2 regions of the Lentzea sp. NPDC020367 genome follow, and region 1 is predicted to be linked to the other one. Evidence: riboswitches for the same ligand, from Rfam matches in the RefSeq annotation. Region 1 holds a riboswitch; the other holds the start of a gene.
The links. Region 1 has a riboswitch for thiamine pyrophosphate ahead of ACH413_RS14275 (FAD-dependent oxidoreductase). Riboswitches for the same ligand answer to the same signal wherever they lie in the genome.
Positions count from the first base shown of each region.

Region 2: linked by a shared signal. The riboswitch ahead of ACH413_RS22820 (thiamine ABC transporter substrate-binding protein) and the one ahead of ACH413_RS14275 (FAD-dependent oxidoreductase) in region 1 are both predicted to bind thiamine pyrophosphate.

Region 1 is NZ_JBIRVV010000003.1:408,682-412,033, forward strand. It holds gene ACH413_RS14265 (thiazole synthase) at 41-796, opposite strand; gene thiS (sulfur carrier protein ThiS) at 798-998, opposite strand; gene ACH413_RS14275 (FAD-dependent oxidoreductase) at 995-1,951, opposite strand; TPP riboswitch at 1,946-2,057, opposite strand; gene thiE (thiamine phosphate synthase) at 2,084-2,722, shown strand; gene ACH413_RS14285 (class III extradiol ring-cleavage dioxygenase) at 2,754-3,352, shown strand, end outside.
Region 2 is NZ_JBIRVV010000005.1:236,213-239,564, forward strand. It holds gene ACH413_RS22815 (ABC transporter permease) at 1-403, opposite strand, end outside; gene ACH413_RS22820 (thiamine ABC transporter substrate-binding protein) at 379-1,377, opposite strand; TPP riboswitch at 1,371-1,483, opposite strand; gene ACH413_RS22825 (4a-hydroxytetrahydrobiopterin dehydratase) at 1,515-1,808, shown strand; gene ACH413_RS22830 (glycoside hydrolase family 88 protein) at 1,949-2,851, shown strand; gene ACH413_RS22835 (mannosyltransferase) at 2,768-3,352, opposite strand, start outside.

The sequences.
Region 1 (3,352 bases):
TCAATCATCCCCCAACACGTGTGCACCCACGGTAGCGACCTCAGAGTCCCGGCGAAGACGCTTGGGCCCAAAAGCGTTGTGGAATTCGTCCGGCCAGGCGTGCCAGCCGTCCGCCCTCGACCGCACAACGCATGGCGGCGCCCATCCGTTCCGGGTCCTGCGCGCGTGTGACAGCGGTCGCCAGAAGCACCGCTGAGCAGCCGAGTTCCATCGCGAGGGCCGCGTCGGACGCGGTGCCGATGCCCGCGTCGAGCACTACTGGAACAGATGCCCTGGAAGTGATCATCTCGATGTTGTGCGGGTTGCGGATGCCGAGACCCGTACCGATGGGAGAGCCCAACGGCATGACCGTCGCGCAGCCGATGTCCTGGAGCTTCAGGGCGAGCACCGGGTCGTCGTTGGTGTACGGCAGGACCACGAAGCCGTCGTTCACCAGCCGTTCGGCCGCGTCGAGCAGCTCGACCGGGTCCGGCAGCAGGGTCTCCTCGTCGTGGACGACCTCCAGCTTGACCCAGTTCGTCTCCAGCGCCTCGCGTGCCAGCTGCGCGGTCAGCACGGCCTCGGCGGACGTGCGGCAGCCCGCGGTGTTCGGCAGGACCTCGATCCCCAGGCGCCGCAACAACTCCAGCACGCCGGTCTGGCCCGCGGCGTCGACGCGGCGCATCGCCACGGTGGTCAGCTCGGTACCGGACGCGACCAGCGCCCGTTCCAGCACCGAGAGGTTCGCGGCACCGCCGGTGCCGGTGATGAGCCTGGACCGGAACTCCCGGCCCGCGATGATCAGCGGATCGTCCACGTCAGCCTCCCTGGACCGCGGTCAGCACCTCGACCACGCCGCCGTCCGGCACGATCGTCCTGTCCCACAACGCCCTCGGCACCACGGCGCCGTCGAGCGCCACGGCCACGCCCTTCTCGGGTGCGCCCACCAGCGTCACGACCGCGGCCACCGACGTGCCCTCGGCCAAGTCGCGGGAGGTCCCGTTCACCTGTGCCTTCACGAACTTCCTCCCTGGAGCAGGTCGACGACGACCTGAGCGGTGTGCGGGGCCAGCAGCAGGCCGTTGCGGTGGTGGCCGGTCGCCGCGATCACGCCCGGCTCCAGCCAGCGGACGATCGGGACGTTGTCGGGGCTGCCCGCGCGGAACCCGACGGCAGCCTCGGTCAGCGCGTACTCGGCGATGCCCGGTAGCACGGTTTCCGCGTCCCGCAACAGGTCCCGCACGCCCGCGACGGTCACGTCGGTGTCGAAGCCCGCCTCGTACTGGGTCGCGCCGACGACCAGACCGTCGTCGCGCGGCACCAGGTACACCGGACGACCGGACACCAGCGCGCGGATCGTGTGGCGAGGCGGCGGCAACGCGCCGGGCCGATGGGCAAGTCTCAAAATCTCGCCCTTGACCGGCCGGATCACGTCCTTCAACGCGGGATGCAGTGCACCGCTCCACGCCCCGGCGGCGATCACCGTGACCCGTCCCTCCACTGAGGACACGACTCCGGCGTCCAGACAAGCCTTCCACAGTGCGGAAAGCAGCACGCGGTTGTCGACGGCGAGATCGCCGGACGCGTACACGCCACCGCGCACCGCCGGGCCGAGAGAAGGTTCCAGAGCACGGATCTCCCGCGACGTCAGCAACTCCCCCGCGTGCCGGAGATCAGCGAGGTCACCGGGTTGCGTACCGACCGCCAAAGTCCCCGCGGTGAACAACTCGACACCCAAGGACGCAGCGAACGACGGCCACAGCGCGAGGGCCTCAACACCCTGCGCCACCACGGCTTCCTCGCCCGGCCAGGCCTCCGTCAACGGCGCCAGCATCCCGCCCGCCACCCGCGAACCCGCATGCGGCGACCCGTCGTCGAACACGGAGACCGAGAACCCGGCCCGTGCCGCGGCGAGAGCCACGGACAGCCCGATGACGCCGCCCCCTCGGACGGCCACTTCCACACTGCTCAAGGCATTCACGCTCCCTGCGCCGGCATGACCCGGATCAGGTTCGACGGTCGGAGCGAACCACGCTCCCTCTCAGCCCGGTGTTCTCCAGGCTCCCGTGCGGACCGACTTCAACATAACGGTTAACGTGCGTACGTGCCAGGACTCGACGGAAACCTGATCAGGCAACGACTCGCCGACGCGACGCTCTACCTCTGCACGCCGAACCGGCCTGATCTGGCCGAGTTCGCGGACGCGGCACTCGCGGGCGGCGTCGACATCATCCAGTTGCGGGACAAGTCACTGGAGGCGAAGCAGGAGATCGAGGCGATCGAGATCCTCGCCGAGGCCACCGAACGCCACGGCAGGCTCCTCGCCGTGAACGACCGCGCGGACATCGCCCACGCCGTACGAGCAGATGTCCTGCACCTCGGCCAGGACGACCTGCCCGTCCCGCTCGCCCGCCGGATCATCGGCGACGAGGTGGTGATCGGCCGCTCCACCCACGACGTCGGCCAGATGACCGCAGCGACGACGGAACCCGGCGTGGACTACTTCTGCACCGGCCCCTGCTGGCCGACGCCGACCAAACCGGGCCGTCCGGCTCCGGGCCTCGACCTGGTCCGCGCCACGAAGTCCGAACGCGCGTGGTTCGCCATCGGCGGCATCGACCTCACCAACCTCCACGAGGTGCTCCAAGCGGGAGCCACCCGAGTGGTCGTCGTCCGGGCCATCACCGACGCCGAAGACCCCCGCAAGGCCGCCGAGTCGTTCAAAACTGAACTTAGTAGTTGAAATTTGAACAAACAGGCGTACTCTCGATGACGTGAGCGCACCTGTGCTGTACCTGAGCCACGGGGCTCCCCCGCTGGCTGACGACGAGACGTGGACCAGAGAGCTCAAGGACTGGTCCGCCACCCTCCCGCGCCCGGAGGCCGTGCTCATGGTCTCCGCGCACTGGGAGGAGGCGCCGACGACCATCGGCGCGACCACGACCGTGCCCCTGGTCTACGACTTCTGGGGCTTCCCGCAGCGGTACTACGACGTCAAGTACGAGGCGCCGGGCGCACCGGAGCTCGCCGCCGACGTCCGCAAGCTCCTCGGCGGCCACGTCGAGCAGGACGAGACGCGCGGGCTCGACCACGGCGCCTACGTGCCGCTCAAGGAGATGTTCCCGGACGCCGACGTGCCGGTGCTGCAGATGTCGATGCCCACGCTCGACCCGCGTGAGCTGCACGAGATCGGCCAAAAGCTGGCGCCACTGCGGGACAAGAACGTCCTGATCGTCGGCAGCGGGTTCATGACCCACAACCTGAGCTGCGTGAACTTCCCCGCCGGACCGGACTACGAGCCGCCGTCGTGGTCGAAGGAGTTCGACGACTGGGCGCACCAGCAGCTCGCGAACGGCGACGTCGACGCGTTGCT
Region 2 (3,352 bases), on a different contig from region 1:
CGTTGAAGAACGCGTTCGCCAGCACGATCGGCAACACCCCGCCGTCCGGCCAGAACGTCCGGAAAGCCAGGCCCACCACCACGGTCGGCAGCACGAACGGCACCATCACCGCGGCCCGGATCACGCCGAGCCCGCGGATCCGGCACCGTGCCAGCACGAACGCCAGCGGCATCCCGGCGACGACTGCCACGACCGTCGACGCCAGAGCCTGGCCCAGCGTGAACCCGACGAGTTCCCAGGTGTCGCTGTCGGCGAACGCGGAGGCCACGCCACCTTCGCGCAGCCCGAGCGACACGATCGCCAGCACGGGCCACGCGAAGAACAAACCCAGGAAGGCCAGCGGAAGCAGCGCCGCCGCCGACCACCCCGTGCGGGAACTCAGCCCTGCACGAGCTTGCGCCACTGCTCGACCCACGCTTCGCGGTTGTCCTTCACCTTGTCCGCCGGAAGCGACTGCGGTGAGGACGGCAACGGCGCGTCCTTGGCCCACGACTCGGGCAGCGCGACGCCCTCACGCGACGGGTAGACGTACATCTGCTCGGCCACCTGGGCCTGGAACTTCTCGCCCAGCAGGAAGTCGAGGACCTTCTGCGCGTCGGCGGAGTTCTTGGCCCCGGACAGCACACCCGCGTACTCGACCTGGCGGTAGCAGGTGTCCAGCACGGCCTTGGTCTTGCCGCCCTCGGCCGACGGCGACGACGCGTAGGACACGACGATCGGCCGATCGCCCTTGGTGGCGGAGAACTCCTGGTTGTAGGCCTCTTCCCAGCCGCTCACGACCTTGACGCCGTTGGCCTTGAGCTTGGTCCAGTAGTCCTGCCAGCCGTTCTCGCCGTACTTGGCGATCGTGCCGAGCAGGAACGCGAGACCGGGCGAGGACGTGGCCGGGTTCTCGACGACCAGCTTGTCCTTGAACTTCGGGTCGGCCAGGTCGTCGTACGACTTCGGCTCGACGCCGCCGAGCTTGGCCGGGTCGATGTTCAGGCACACGTCACCGACGTCGACGGCCTGCAGGCGGTTCGTGTCGTCGGCCTTGTACCGCTGCGCGCCCTTCGAGGCCTCCGGCGAGGCGTACTCGGCGAACACACCCTCGCTCAACGCCCGCGAGGCGAACGTCGAGTCGACGCCGAACGCGACGTCGCCGATCGGGTTCGCCTTGGTGAGCACCAGCTTGTTCGTCAGCTCGCCCGCGTCACCGCTGGCGATCTGCTTCACGGTGATTCCCGAGGACTTCTGGAACTCCTCCAGCACCTCGGGTTTCACGACGAACGAGTCGTGCGTCACCAATGTGACCTCGTGCGTCTGCGGCGCGGTCGAAGTACCGGCCGAACAACCGGTCAACGCCAGCGCGGCGACAACAGCAAAAATCCTTCTCACGTCAAATCTCTCCCTACGCCGGTATGACCCGGATCAGGTGGACGGTCGAGGGCTTGCGAGCCCTCCTCTCAGCCCGGCGCTTCACCGGACTCCCGTGGCAACGCGCAGCCTACGTGACGTGGTGGGACGATCAGGGCATGGCCGAGCTGTTGAGCGACGATCAGCTGAACGACGTGCTGCCCAAGCTGCCCGACTGGAGTGCCCAGGACGCGGCGCTGGTCCGGACCGTGGAGCTGGCGAGCTTCTCCCACGCGATCATGGTCGTGAACCGGATCGCGGAGATCGCCGAGAACGACAACCACCACCCGGACATCGACATCCGCTACAAGACGCTGACATTCCGCCTGAGCACCCACTACAAGGGAGGAATCACCGCGCTCGACGTGTCCCTCGCCGAGGAAATCGACGGGGTCCTGGACGCGATGAGCTGATTCGGTCAAGATGTGCGCTGCCGCCGCCCGCGGAAATGAGAGGGAACACCCTCATGCGGTTGCGCACATCACTTTTCGTCCTGGTTCTTACCGGGACACTTACCGCGATTCCGACCGCGGCTCAGGCCGTGCCGTGTGCCGTGACGGACACGATGATCAAGGCCAGTGCCACCTGGGTCACCAAGGGGTCCGACCTCGCGGCGAACACCTGGTCCAACGCGAACTTCCACGTCGGCAACCTCGCCCAGGTGCGGACCACCGGGATCAGCAACCACAAGACGTGGCCGTGGGTGCAGGCGAACAAGTACCTGCTGCCCGTGGACCCGGCGAACCCCTTCGCCCCGGACGCCCAGTCGACCGGTGAGCCGTACCTCGACGTGGCGTTCTTCCACCCGGAGCCCGAGGTGCTGCAGCCGTTGCGCGACAACCTGCGCGCCCAGGTGAAGGACGGGAAGACCGGCTACTGGCGCTCGCCGGACGCGCTGAACATGGCGCTGCCGTCGTTCACGCGCATCGCCGTGGCCGACAACGACAAGGCCATGCTCGACTACTCGTTCCAGTCGTACCGCAGCCTGAAGGCCCGGACGTTCAACGAGTTCACGGGTCTGTGGAGCCTGAACGTGCAGACGAACGGCTGGGCGGTGCAGGGCCTGGCCAAGGCGATGCTCGCGCTGCCGGCCGACCACCCGTACCGCGCCGAGTACGCCAAGACGCTGCGCAAGAGCGTGCAAACGCTCAAGTTCCTGCAGCGCCACGACGGCTTCTGGGGCAGCACCGGCAAGGACTCCGCCGCCACCGCGATGATCACCTACGCGATCGCCGCCGGCATCAACGCGGGCGTGCTCGACCGGGCGACCTACCTGCCGCACGTGCAGAAGGGCTGGCAGGCCCTCCTGACCGCGCTGGACGCAGACGGAACGCTGGGCTGGGTCGCGGCCCGCAACTCGTGGAAGCCGGCCTCAGCCGGTGACACCGGTGGGTTCGCTGTGGGCAGTTTCCTCATCGCCGGGCAGCAGATCGTCCCTCTTACGCCGGGTTGCTAGCCCGATCGCGACGAGCGTGAGCAGGCCCGCGGCCGGATAGCCCCAGCCGAGCAGCACGAAGATCCAGGGCCGCGGGAAGTCCCAGATGTTCGGCTGGGCGAGCAGCAGGAACGAGATCAGGTAGCCGCCGGTCAGCAGCACCCACAGGCCGGCGGTGATCTTGCACAGGAGGTGTCCGCCCTCGTAGATGAGCCACAGCAGGGCGGGCACCATCCACACCCAGTGGTGGCTCCACGAGATCGGCGAGACCAGCAGACCCAGCATCTGAACGCTGACGATCAACGCCAGCACGTCCTTGGTCTTGCTGACCGCGAACCACGTCAGCGCGGCCGCGACGAGCACGGCGACGATGTAGATCGGACCGGTCTTCACGTCGTACCCGACCGTGCGGCTCAGGGCACCGCGCATCGACTGGTTGATCGCGCTGCCGACCGGCCCGACGCGACTCGCGTCACCGAGCAGCTGGAACCAGAACTTGTCCGACTGGGACGGTGAGATGGC